2 linked regions of the Rhodohalobacter sp. SW132 genome follow. The protein of the gene in region 2 interacts with the protein of the main gene of each other region in a pairwise test. Links are inferred from orthologs where the notes say so. Each region holds a gene or a part of one and is shown on either strand. Other genes may lie near its edges. The genes, in order: DYD21_RS18825 and mtgA.

Region 1 (3,778 bases), on a different replicon or contig from region 2:
AGTATCTGAATTAAATCCCTTTAAAATATCTTTAATGATCGCCTCAGGCTTTTCAGTACGCGGGTTATCTGAGGTTACCACGATTCGGTCACCGTATGTTTCTGCAATCTTCGCCATCTCCGGGCGCTTGGCTTTGTCTCTGTCCCCGCCGCAGCCGAATACGATAACCAGGTTTTGATTGGTTTTTTTCAGTTCAGACAGCGTACGGCTCACATTTTTCAGTGCGTCGGGCGTGTGGGCGTAATCCACAATCACAACGGGTTCTTGTTCCAGTTTTTTCGTGCGGTTTACGCGTTCCATACGTCCGGCAGCACCGGGGCAATGAGACAGTACGTCCGCGATGTGATTTCCATCAAATCCGAGTGCAGTGCAGGCCAGCAGTGCCTGAACAGCATTGTATGCGTTAAAAATGCCGATCAGCGGGGTTCTGAGCTGGAGATCTTCAATATCAATTTGCGTTCCTTTGGTATCAGCCCGGACAATATTGGCATGAACAGTAGAATGTTTTTCGAAGGATATGCCAAGCACACGGGCTGCGGTATCACTTGTAATCCATTCGCCCCGGGGATCATCAACATTTGCAATCGCCCAGCCATCGGGGTTCATCTGGTCAAATAGTTTTTTCTTCGCAGCGGCGTACTTTTCCATGGAGCCGTGGTAATCAAGATGGTCATGGCTCAGATTGGTAAAGATGGAGACGTAAAATGGAATTCCGCTTGTTCGCTGCTGTTCCAGTGCATGTGAGGAGACTTCCATCACAAGAAATTTACTGCCGATATCTACCATCCGTTTCATATCGCGGGCGATTTCGATCGGATCGGCAGTTGTAAGTGCGCTTTCACCTTTTCTCTTATTAAATCTTTTTTCTACAGTGCCAAGCAAAGAGGCAGGCTGACCCAGCTCTGTGAGCGCCTGCCAGATCAGGGTGGCAACGGTGGTTTTGCCGTTTGTGCCGGTAACACCGGTGATCGTCAGTTTTTCGGCCGGGTTACCCATCAGTTTCTGAGCAAGAGGGCTAACCAGGGCACGGGTGTCATCCACCACAATAACGGCAGTGTTCCCAATATTTTTTAAGGGTTTTTCACTGATTACAACCGAGGCCCCGTTTTCTACTGCGGCGTCAATAAACTTGTGTCCGTCGGACGTCAATCCTTTAATGGCGATAAATATATCGCCGGGCGAGACTTTCCTTGAATCCTGGCAGAGCATTCCAATTTCATCCGGGGCGCTGCCCAGCACGGTAGATGGATCACAAAAGATGATAAGCTCTTTAAAAGTCATTACTGGGCTGCTGTTAGGGTTACATTTTGCATAGACCGTGCTCTCCCGCGAACGGTGACGGTTCGTCCTTCGCGCATCAGCTCGCCTGCCAAAGGAAATTGGTTATAGATGGTTCCGGAGCCGATCATCTCAATTTCGAGTCCAAGCCCTCGTATGACGGAGGCGGCTTTTCTCATATTCATTTCCCGTAAATCGGGAATTTTCACAAAGCCATCCGGTGATTCACCATCCTGGATATCACCAAGAGTCAATTTTACAACCACATTGTCAGCTATTGCTTCAGCGGCTGATGGCTGCTGATCCACTACGAAAGGACCGCTGCCGGATGTTCTGTATCGGATTCCCGTACCTTTTAAAATGGATTCTGCCCCCGCTTCGGTATGACCGACAAGCTGCGGAATAAAAATACGGTTCTCCTCTGCAAGCTGGTCGCCGGGTGATATACTTCGGTTGATGGAGTCATCCAGGCCAGCGATTCGCTTTGTGATTTCACGGAATACCGATCCGGCTGTAAAACCGCCATAAAAACTGGTGCGCGGTTCATCCAGCAGTACAAGAATTACATAGGATGGATCTTCCACCGGGAAAAAACCTGCAAAGGATGCGCGGTAACTTGTTGTATACCGGCCGCCAATATACTTCTGTGCCGTACCTGTTTTACCGGCAATGCGAAGCCCTTCAACGGACGCCCAGTTTGCGGTTCCTGAATCGGTAACAACCTCTTCAAATACCGGCATTAATTTTTGAATGGTCTCTTCTTTAGCGATGCGCCGCACGAGGGAAGGGCGGGTTCGCTCTTTTACATTTCCAAATTCATCCGTAAGGTGGCTGACCACAAACGGCTTCATCATCTTTCCTCCATTCGCAAATGCGGCATAAGCCTGGACAATTTGCAGCGGTGTGGCCTGCACTTCATACCCAATTGACATCCAGGGGAGCGTAACACCGCTCCATTCAAACGGTTTTTGAAGTCGTCCTCCAACTTCGTTGTGGAGATCTATATTTGTTGGGGTGCCAAAACCAAGATTCCGTGCATACTGGTAATAACGCTCGGGCTGAATACGCATCGCCAGCTCGGAAGTGGCAATGTTTGATGATTTTGCGATCGCCTGTTTGAACGTTAAATCACCAAGAGGATCGTGATCCCGCATCCATTGACCGTGAATCTGAATCCGTCCGTTTTCCGGTGTTTCAAAAATTTCATCAAAATCTACCACACCCTGTTCAACTGCCGCAATTGCTGTAACCAGTTTAAAGGTTGAACCTGGCTCAAACATATCAGAAACAGCATAATTCCGACGATTTTCGGTATCACTGGCTGCGGGTGTATTGGGATCGAAGGTCGGGTAATTTGCCATCGCTTTCACAGCGCCCGTTTTAGGATCCATTACAATTGCTGTGCCTTGCTTTGCGCGAGTGGTTTGAATTCCGTTTTCGAGCTCTTCTTCCACAATTGCCTGAATGTAGGAATCTATTGTGGTATGCAGCGAAGATCCCTGACGGGGCTGTTGTCTCGGGGCACCAACGTAGGCGAAAATCCGGTTGGACCGATCTCGGCGCACCTGCTGAAGTCCGTCTTCACCTTTCAAAGTTTGATTGTATTTTGCCTCTAAACCGGCCATTCCATCCAGGTTATGGTTTACATATCCGAGGGTATGGGCAGAAAGGGTCTCAAAATTGTAATTTCGGCGATACTCTTCTTCAAGAATCACGCCGCGATATCCCAGTTCGCGGATATCTTCATACGCCTGAACGGAAATACTTCTCTCCAGTACTATGTAGCGGGAGTTGGAGGGCGCATTACGGATTTTATTTCGGTAATAAGAAGCTTGTCTGCCAGTGTGACGGCTCAGAACTGATCCAACCATATCGAGATTATCACGAGTAACGCCGGGAGCGAAGGGATCAACCGCAATTTTATAGACGGCAGAATTGGTCGCCAGGAGGGAGCCGTTTGCATCGTAAATATTTCCTCTCTGGGCCGGAATGGCAATGTAGTCGATCGCCTGTGAATTCCAAAGTTCTCTCAGGCCATCCCCCTCCATAACATTCACGCGAAAAATTTGCACAAGAATGGCGAACGGGAGCAGAAAAATCAGCCCCATCAGAATAAACATTCGGCTCATTATGGATGTGCGGTGGTTCATATACAGATTATGGTTCAGGTATAATAATTTGGTCTGCCGGTCCGGCATTAATAAATCCTTGTGTCCGGGCCTGCTGGTAAATTTGTTTTGGCCCCACCATGCGGTCATAAATCAAACGCTGCTCTTCATATGCGCGCTGGGCACGGTTAAATTCATTTTCAAGCTGCTGAACTTCCATCAATGTCTGCTGTGTGCTAAATACATGGTTGATGTAGATCAACCCGGAAGCCGCGATCAATACGGAAGCAACAATCACTTTCCACGGAGTAATGGAGGGAATGGCCCTCTTTTTATCTGCGGTGTCTTTTTTCCGTTTTCCGTAGCTGGCGGATCCGTTCCCGTTTGATCCC
Region 2 (8,973 bases):
CTGATCATGGGTATTACCGGTTTGATAACCATACAAATTATGGTCTGGGTGTTGGTGTAGAAGCTTAAATCCAAAAAAATTATCTTTACCCGGTGCCACAGGTTCATATACTCAGAAATCCTAATCTTTCACAAAATTCAGGGTGGCAAAAATGCTGATTGTATTCATGTTTTTAACGTTTAGCCTGGGCAATTCAACCCAGGCTGATAGTGTCTCTCCGGAATTCAATGAGGATAACCCAATTACGGTTATGTCTTATAATATCCGGTTCGACAATCCAAATGACGGCATCAATGCCTGGCCGCACCGCAAAGATCATGTAGCCGAAATGATGGGGCCTGATAAATATAGCACCGACATCGTTGGATTGCAGGAAGCTCTCTTGCACCAAATCGAAGAGTTGCAGGACCGTCTGCCTGGCTATAACTGGGTGGGCGTAGGTCGGGATGACGGCAAAGATCAGGGTGAATTTTCGCCCATCTTCTATCGAGCAGATCGATTTGACCTTGTTGCAACCAATACATTCTGGCTGTCGGAGAATCCAGAGTATCCGGGAAGCAAGTCCTGGGATGCTGCGATTACCCGAATCGTAACGTGGGCGCGTTTCACAGATAAACAGACAGGGCAGGACGTTTATGTGCTGAACACCCATTTTGACCATCAGGGTCAGCAGGCTCGTTATGAAAGTTCCAGAATTATAATCGATAAGATTGCTTCACTCAATCCTGACATCCCCGTCATTTTAACCGGGGATCTAAATATCAACGAACGGAATGATGCATACAACGTATTAAGTGAAGCCGACAATCTTCATGATGCTCGATACGCTTCGGAAACGGGCCACGAAGGTCCAACAGCTACCTTTAACGACTGGGAGGAACTGCGTGAGCCGGAATCACGAATCGATTATATTTTTGTATCTGATGGCGTTCGTGTTCTCAATCACAGAATTCTTGATGATCGCTATGATGGACGTTTTCCATCCGATCACCTACCGGTAATTTCCGATATAATTTTAGAATAAGATCACTGCTGAGATCTTTTTTTAAACCACGATTTTTTGCGTGAAATATTTAGATTCTTGAACAGGTTCAAATCGACAAAAAAACCTGAATCTCAAAAATCACCTCTGCATTTGCAGTTTGCTTAAATTCCCCGTTCCCAAGCGGAAACATCGGCGAGCCATACAGATATTTCAGATTCGGGAGACGCATCATCATCATCGTATATAATGATCGCTGTTTTTCCGGGATCAAGCCGGAGGCGTGTTGATACAGCTACCACTCACCCGAAATTGAACCCACAATATATACCCCCCCCTCATACGCAACCTTTATAACTGATTTCGATTTATAAATAATTTTATTTATTCGGTATTAAGGCGCCTAAAAAGGGCAATACCACTAACTATGATAACTAGCTTGCAAACGAAATCTAATAAACTCTTGCACAATAGATCTTATGTCGATTTTGTAGTTCTTCCGGCCTTTGATTACTGAAGGAGGTGCTTGGTTTGCGGGGAGTGCATGCGATGCTTGTAAAAACTACCGGCCAAATCTAAGATTACTGTCACTAAGTGATGTGGACCTTTGTTTTTACATCGCAAAACGTACCGCAAATCCCGACTGAAGGAATCACCAGCCCGGCGGGTTTTGGATACTTTTGACCGTTCAAAAGTATCAGGAGAATAATCCATAATTGGCTAATGTTATTGACATTACTAACAAGGGGAGATACAGGGGGCATCGTTATTTTCCAAATTCTGATGAAAATCCCCCTCAATCTCGCCCTGATAATCGGGACTGAAAAAACGCCAGTTGGCGCGGGATAAAAGAGGAGCCCTTTTCTAAGGGGGGCTTTTTTTTAAATAATTTAAAAATCGAACTCAGGTTTATACGTGTTGAAATTATCGGAGAGACGATAAAAATCTACACCCAGCCCATCTACATTCAACAGCTGTGAAGCCGAACTATCATGCAGATAAAATTACGATTGAGTAATACTCTGTTAATCTGAAATCGGCATCATTTACGTGAATAACAGTAATTGAATATGCATAACAAAAATTATCACATAAAGCTGATTGAAGTTATCCGATGGATACTTTCAATCGCTATTTTGATCCATGCAGCTGGGCTGTTTGCCACTGTTTTTGAAATGCGGCAAACGCAATTTGGCAACTACCTTTTCATGGTTATGGGAATGCCGCATGGCGATGCGCTATTTTACGAGCGAATCACAGTTTCGGCTTTTCTTTTTTTGTGCCTGGTGAATCTGTTTCATACAAGGATGTACACACTCTTGCCAATTGCAGCCTACATTTTGTTTGAGGCATGGGCAGGTTACTATCAAGCCGCGTATCGATACAGCGAATTTACTCTATATGCACATGTCATGAGGTATATGACGCCGGTCGTACTTGTTGTTTTGTGTACCGTTCCTTTCCGAAAAATACTATCAGAAAAGGCGAGGCTTTTATCCGTTGAGTGGCTTTTGCGTATTTCGCTGGCTGTACTGTTCTTCATACACGGTTTGGAAGCCTGGCTTGGGCACCCGGTTTTTGCCGATCTGATTATCGGTTCCGCAAACAATCTTGCAGGTGTGCGAATAACGGAAAGTATGGCTGTTCAAATAATGAAAGGGATTGGAATCCTCGATTTAATAGTGGTTCTGGGCCTTTTATTCAAGCCATTGCAAGGGGTGCTTTTTTGGGCGCTGTTCTGGGGTGCACTAACGGCCTTTTCCAGGATTACAGCAATTGGAAGTACAGCCTACATCGAAGTGCTGCTGCGTGCATCCCATATTCTGGCTCCGTTTGCCTTGTGGGCCATTATGTATCAACCAGCGTGGATCGTTCAGGCTGTTCCAATTCAATCCCTTGTAAGCCGGGGCAAAAAACATCAACTCTCTACCTGATACGGGCAACTATAAACCTAATCAATATCACAAAAACAGTATGCAAAGAAATTATATTCGAATAGTTTTACTCACCGCAATGGCACTGCTGACAATCACTGTAATCGTGCTGCTGGCAAAGGGTTCGTCTGAGGAGATCCCGGAACATGTTATACAGCTTGAACCATCTTCTGAACCGATTCATATCAGGGTGCTGTTTGAGCAGAATCCGGCAACGGAAGCACAGGTATCATGGACTACAACCGCGGAAGGAGATAACCATATTCTCTATTTTGATACAGAGCCGAGAGGGGGAGAGGCATCGGCCTATCGTTTCAGCAGTGAGGATATTCACTCCGGAAAATATAGCCTGAGGCCGGAGGAAGAAGGAATGGATTCCTGGTACCATCACGCCTACATGAGTAATCTTGAACCGAACACTTCATATTACGTGATGGTGGAAACAGACGAATCAAAATCTGACGAATACTACTTTATCACCGCGCCGGATGATGACCGATCGGTGGCACTTCTGATGGGTGGAGATTCAAGAGTAGGTCATTCCCGGATAGAGGAGGATAATAATCGCCGAAAGATGAATGAACGCATGAAACAGCTGTTTGAAGAGCATCCGCATATACTTGCACTGGCCCATACAGCCGATTACACCAACCGGGCCTATTGGTCGGAACTTTACTGGTGGCTGAAAGATCACTATGAAACGACCACCGCATCAGATAACCGGCTGCTGCCCATCATTCCGTCGAGAGGTAATCACGATTTGGATGTAGGATTTGAGGAGAAATTTTACTGGCCCAATCGGGAAAACGATTTTTATTACGCGACTCAGATAAATTCTGAAACGGTTATGATTGTGCTGAATACGGAAATTAGTATTTCGGGTGATCAGAAGGACTGGCTGGAGCAAACTCTGAAAGAGGTAAGACCAAACAACCGGAATGTCGCGGTAATGTTTCACAAACCGTTATATCCAAGTGTAAGAGCTTATGACGGATCGGAAAGACGAAGAAGAGCATGGGGGCCTTTGCTTGAAGAGCACGGTGTAGATTTTGTGGCTGTAGGACATGATCACGCCCTCAAAAGAACAGTTCCGATTTTAAATGAAAAAGCAGATCCCAACGGTATCGTTTACATCGGTGATGGTGGTTTAGGCGTTTCAACCCGGGAAGTGGTGTCAGATCGCTGGTACCTGCAATCACCCGGAATGACAAAATCAGCATATAATGTTCATTTTGTTGAGTTTAATGAAGATCACATAGGAATTACCGCATTTGGCATGAATGGCGATGTGCTGGATGAATTCATGATTCCGGCAGATCGTGAGGAGCGAACGAGTTATTATGAATCAATTTTGCAGGCAGTCAGCAGCCGGTAAAAGAAGTTCATACGGTTAAACCGACTGATTCCGGTTTCAATTGCTTCTTCATAACCTGATTTAATACTCCTGCTGTTCAATCTGTAATGTATCAGAAGCTGCGGATGCTGGTGGTTGCAGTGAATCCACATCCGCAAATGGTTCCGGCTCTTCCAATGCGAAAATGAGGCTGTCGAGCCTGCTGATGTGGAACTCTTCTTCATTCCAATTGCTCTCAGGTGTTGAAAGTGAATCGGAAATCGGTTCATGCAAAGTGCCCAGCTCGTCCGGTTCCGGTGCGGGTGGCTGATAGTAGGCGATGCCGCTCAATTGGGTCATCTGGCGAAGAATCCAGCCGCTGCGTTCTTCTGCGTAAGGGGAGGGCGGATTGACTCGCATCCGCTTCGGGCTGGGCAGTACGGCAGCAAGACGGGTTGACATTTCAGGGTCGAGTGATGCGGCAGGAAGATCATAAAACACTTCAGCGGCTTTTCCGATGCCGAATACACCGGGGCCGAACTCCGCGATATTCAGATACACCTCCATGATGCGCTCTTTAGGCCAGAATAACTCAATCAATACGGTGAAACCAGCCTCAATTCCTTTTCGAAAAAACGATTGTGCCGGTGATAGAAACAGATTTTTTGCAACCTGCTGAGAGATCGTGCTTGCCCCCCGAACACGTTCGCCCTGCTGACGCTCATCCCACGCTTCCTGGATCGATTCAAGGTCAAATCCCCAGTGTTCATAAAAAAGCTGATCCTCCGAAGCGATCACCGCCCATTTCATATGTTCGGGTATGTCATCTGCAGGAACCCAGTAGTCGGTTAAGCTGTATCGCTCTGTCTCCAGTTCATCCCAGTTTTCCTGGTACGTAAAGCTTGTAACAGATGGATTGACCCAACGAAGTGCAAATACGGTGAGGATGATCAGCAGAATTATTCCTGCTGCAACAGATAGCGCTGAGACCAGGTAAACGCGCGGCCGTTTATAAAACGGTTTTTGTTGAGGTTGTACATTGTTTTCAGGTTCCATACTTCTATAACTCCCCAACGATCGATCTGTTTCAAATTATATTACGGGTTTTATGTCAGTGGGTAGGTGTTATTGAATCGTTATGACGGACCCCGATCCGGTATCTCCTAACTGTGTCAAAAATGGGAGATCCCGCATCAAGCGCGGGATGACGTCCTTTTTGGATAGACACCTACAGTTTTTCACGCGCATCCGCGGGTTGTTTGAGATTTTTTCCTGAGTTTATTATTGAAAACAGCTATAAAAAAACCCGGCTCAAAGGCCGGGTTTTTAAATCAAAAGCAAAAAAGAAGTAAACCCTATTCGCGTTCCGGAACCGGGGCATCCCAGTGGGGAATTTCCGCGGATGAATCCCCGGTCATCAGGTAGGTATCAAACCACTGCAGCATCCGGTGGGTGTAATCAAACCGGGAGGCGGCCCTGGTATTTCCGTGCCCTTCACCGGGATACCAGACAAGACGAAGCGGTACGTCGGGCTTCCGTACTTTAATGTGGCGATAAAGCTCAAGAGACTGCGCCGGGTGAACACGCGTATCTTCCGCACCGTGCATGATCAGGATTGGAGTTTCGGCACGATCCACCCAGTAAATCGGGCTTCGTTTCAGGTAATCCATCCATTTTTCGTCCGATTCCCACATTCGTTCACGGGAGTGTACCAGGTAGAGCTCTTCCGGTATGTCACTGGTTCCCCATTTACTCAAATTGTTGCTGATGCCCACAAACATTACCGATGCAGCGAAGCGATCGGAGTAGTAAGTGCTCATCCATGCAGAGGCGTATCCGCCGTAGGATCCGCCGGTTACACCGATACGGTCTGCATCTGCAATCCCCTGATCAATCAGGTAATCTACACCATCAACAATATCGTCGAACTCTTTTCCGGCAAGATCGGCCTGACTGCTAAAGGCGAATTCAATGCCCCGGCCTGTGCTTCCTCGATAATTCGGGTAGAAAACTCCGTATCCCTTGGCGGCGGCCATCTGCCCCGGAATTTGATATCCGGTGAGCCATCCGTTGCTGTAATGCGCTTCGGGTCCGCCATGAACCATCGTTATCACCGGAATTTGATCTCCATCATTGTATCCTACCGGGTAGATCATAATGCCATCGATATCAAACTCGCCATCACGTGCGGTGTAGGTGATCACTTCCTGACGACCCAATTCCACACCTTCAAGCCATTCATTGTGGTTGGTCATTTTTTCAGGCTGCGCATTGCGGCCGGATCCTCTCACGAATAGTTCAGCGGGATGCTGAGGGCTACTCGCTACAAAAGAGATCACTCCGTTGCCGGAACGGGAAAAAGAGTTGATGGCATGTTCATCAGAACGAAAGATCGTCTGCTTATTCGAACCGTTGGGCCGGATCGAACCGATAACGGACGATGTGCTTTCACTTGCCAGGAAGTGAATTTCGTTGTTTGATGTCCATTTGATCTGTTCATATTTACCTTCAAAATCTTCATCAATAATTCCGGGAGTTCCGCCATCGGCAGAAACAATGAGGATGCGGCCGTCAATAGGGTCGTTAATATTGGCAGCGGCACGGATGGCAATTCGCTGACCATTGGGGCTCCATTCTATCTGTCCCAGTTTCCCTTCGTTATTCACTTCTGCGGCAACTTCACGGCTTCTGTAGTCTACAATGTAGATGCTCTGAGCCATGAACGAATCATCCACGCCGGGAGTCGGGGCTGCCGAAAGGGCAATTTTACTACCGTCCGGGCTCCATTCCATGGAGTAAACGGTTCCTTCTACATCAATTTTATGCGGCTCGTGCCCTTCGCGCGATACATTGGTGATATATGCCGGGCGCTGGGTTTGATTCTCTTCATACACATCGGCCTGGTAAGGCAGCGGAGATTCGGTTTCTTCCGGGCTATAGAATGATGAGAAAACAATATGGTTTCCATCATTATGCCATTTGTAGTCTGATATATTCCGCTCAAATTCGAATATTTTAGTCGCTTCGCCACCGTCCAGCGGAAGCTCATAGAGGGAGCGAGTGGCATCTCCGGATCGGCTGGTCAGAAACGTCACGCTATTGCTGCCGGGGCGGAACTGCAGGCTGCCAATGCCGGAGACAGAGTAGTAGGGTTTCGAATCACCGGATTCCACATTCAAAACGTGCAGCTCGGTGCGGTTGCCGGCATTCTCCTCGTATGGATCAGCCGGAATACTTACGGTATAGGCAACATAATTTCCATCATCAGAAATCAGAGAGCTGGTCACATTTTGAGTTTTTGCAACGTGTTCGGGTGTTACGCCTTGTGCAAAAACCATTGGAATGGCAATCATTAACAGCAGAATTGCCGAAAAGGCCGTCTTTAGAAAAGGTCGCATTCTTTTATCCATCATAAAGAAAGGTTTGATTAATATGGGTTTAAGGCGATCTGATTGGTTCACGTCTTGATAATCAGACCGGTAACATAAAGATAATTAGCGTTTTTGAAGAAGAGTTCATTCTTTTCAGTCTTGAAAATACTCTTTTGGCGCTTATTTTTGTAATGAAACTTAAATGGGCGCCTGCAGGATACAATTCTCAACATATAGTTTGTATCTTGGCCTGTCAAAAAGCATAAACTGTGATATAACCTCCCGAAATTATGAGTAAAAACAACTTCTCCCGACGCGATTTCCTGAAAACCGGAGCCCTCTCAACCCTCGCACTTGGTGGAGGAATGGCCGGGCGCGCTTCTGCAGCCGATAAAAAAATCAAAAGCCAATATGGTGATGCCAAAAATGTAATTTTTCTGGTGGTTGATGGGATGAGTGCGGGAACTCTTGCAATTGCTGACCTCGTGAAACAGGATCAGTATGGCGAAAAGACAAACTGGGTGAAGTTGTATGAATCGGACCGGGAGTACCACCGCGGGTTGATGGATATGGCATCGCTGAATTCAACCGTCACAGGGTCTGCATCGGCAGCGTCATCATGGGGATCAGGACACAGAATTAACAACGGAGCGGTAAACTGGGGGCCGAATGATGAGCAATACAAAACAATTTGCGAAATATTTCGTGATGCCGGGAAGGGGACAGGCCTTGTAACTACAACACGTATCACCCACGCCACACCATCCGGGTTTGGGATAAACATGCCTCAGCGGGGAATGGAAGATGAAATTGCAAAACAGTACTCCGAGCGGGATTACGATGTACTGATGGGCGGAGGTGACCGGCACTTCCGGGCAGACCGGCGTTCCGACGGCGAAGATCTTTACTCCGCGTTTGAAAGCAACGGATACACGGTTGTGAAAACAAAACCGGAACTGAACCGGGCCACAAGAAACAGTAAGCTGCTGGGAATTTTTTACGACTCCCATCTGCCCTATACGGTCGATCATAAAACACTGCCTGAACTGCAGGAAAATGTTCCTACACTGGCTGAAATGTCGAAAGCGGCGCTTGAGCGTCTGGATCAAAACGAAAATGGATTTATTTTGCAGATCGAAGGCGGCCGGGTGGATCACGCTGCGCACGGAAACTGCCCATCTGGACTCGTGTACGATCAGATCGCTTTTGATGATGCCATCAAAGAAGTGATGGATTTCACCGACGGACGCGATGATACGCTTGTGATTATTACAACGGATCACGGAAATGCGAATCCCGGCCTGAGCGGACTGGGGAGCGCCTATGGTGATTCACCCAGCATGATGGCTACTC

Evidence for each region.
Region 1: the proteins of mtgA (region 2) and DYD21_RS18825 interact in binary tests that used the Escherichia coli proteins (3 or more experiments, as listed by UniProt). The link is inferred for Rhodohalobacter sp. SW132 from one-to-one orthologs.

The regions. Positions count from the first base shown.
Region 1 is NZ_QUOK01000013.1:42,530-46,307, reverse strand. Bases 845-3,766 are described here. They hold DYD21_RS18825 (penicillin-binding transpeptidase domain-containing protein), read right to left. Parts: upstream 3,408-3,766; coding sequence 1,281-3,407; downstream 845-1,280. Other genes in these bases: DYD21_RS18820 (hypothetical protein), read right to left, coding at 3,436-3,766; DYD21_RS18830 (UDP-N-acetylmuramoyl-L-alanyl-D-glutamate--2,6-diaminopimelate ligase), read right to left, coding at 845-1,281. In the rest of the region: more of DYD21_RS18830, read right to left, coding at 1-844; more of DYD21_RS18820, read right to left, coding at 3,767-3,778. UniProt on the Escherichia coli protein: Essential cell division protein that catalyzes cross-linking of the peptidoglycan cell wall at the division septum. Required for localization of FtsN.
Region 2 is NZ_QUOK01000001.1:894,154-903,126, reverse strand. The notes cover bases 3,329-6,183. They hold mtgA (monofunctional biosynthetic peptidoglycan transglycosylase), read right to left. Parts: upstream 5,306-6,183; coding sequence 4,352-5,305; downstream 3,329-4,351. Other genes in these bases: DYD21_RS03805 (S9 family peptidase), read right to left, coding at 5,605-6,183; DYD21_RS03815 (metallophosphoesterase), read left to right, coding at 3,329-4,291. In the rest of the region: DYD21_RS03835 (GntP family permease), read left to right, coding at 1-60; DYD21_RS21440 (RagB/SusD family nutrient uptake outer membrane protein), read left to right, coding at 69-158; DYD21_RS03825 (endonuclease/exonuclease/phosphatase family protein), read left to right, coding at 167-1,024; DYD21_RS03820 (hypothetical protein), read left to right, coding at 2,053-2,916; more of DYD21_RS03815, read left to right, coding at 2,957-3,328; more of DYD21_RS03805, read right to left, coding at 6,184-7,662; DYD21_RS03800 (alkaline phosphatase), read left to right, coding at 7,911-8,973. UniProt on the Escherichia coli protein: Peptidoglycan polymerase that catalyzes glycan chain elongation from lipid-linked precursors. May play a role in peptidoglycan assembly during cell division in collaboration with other cell division proteins.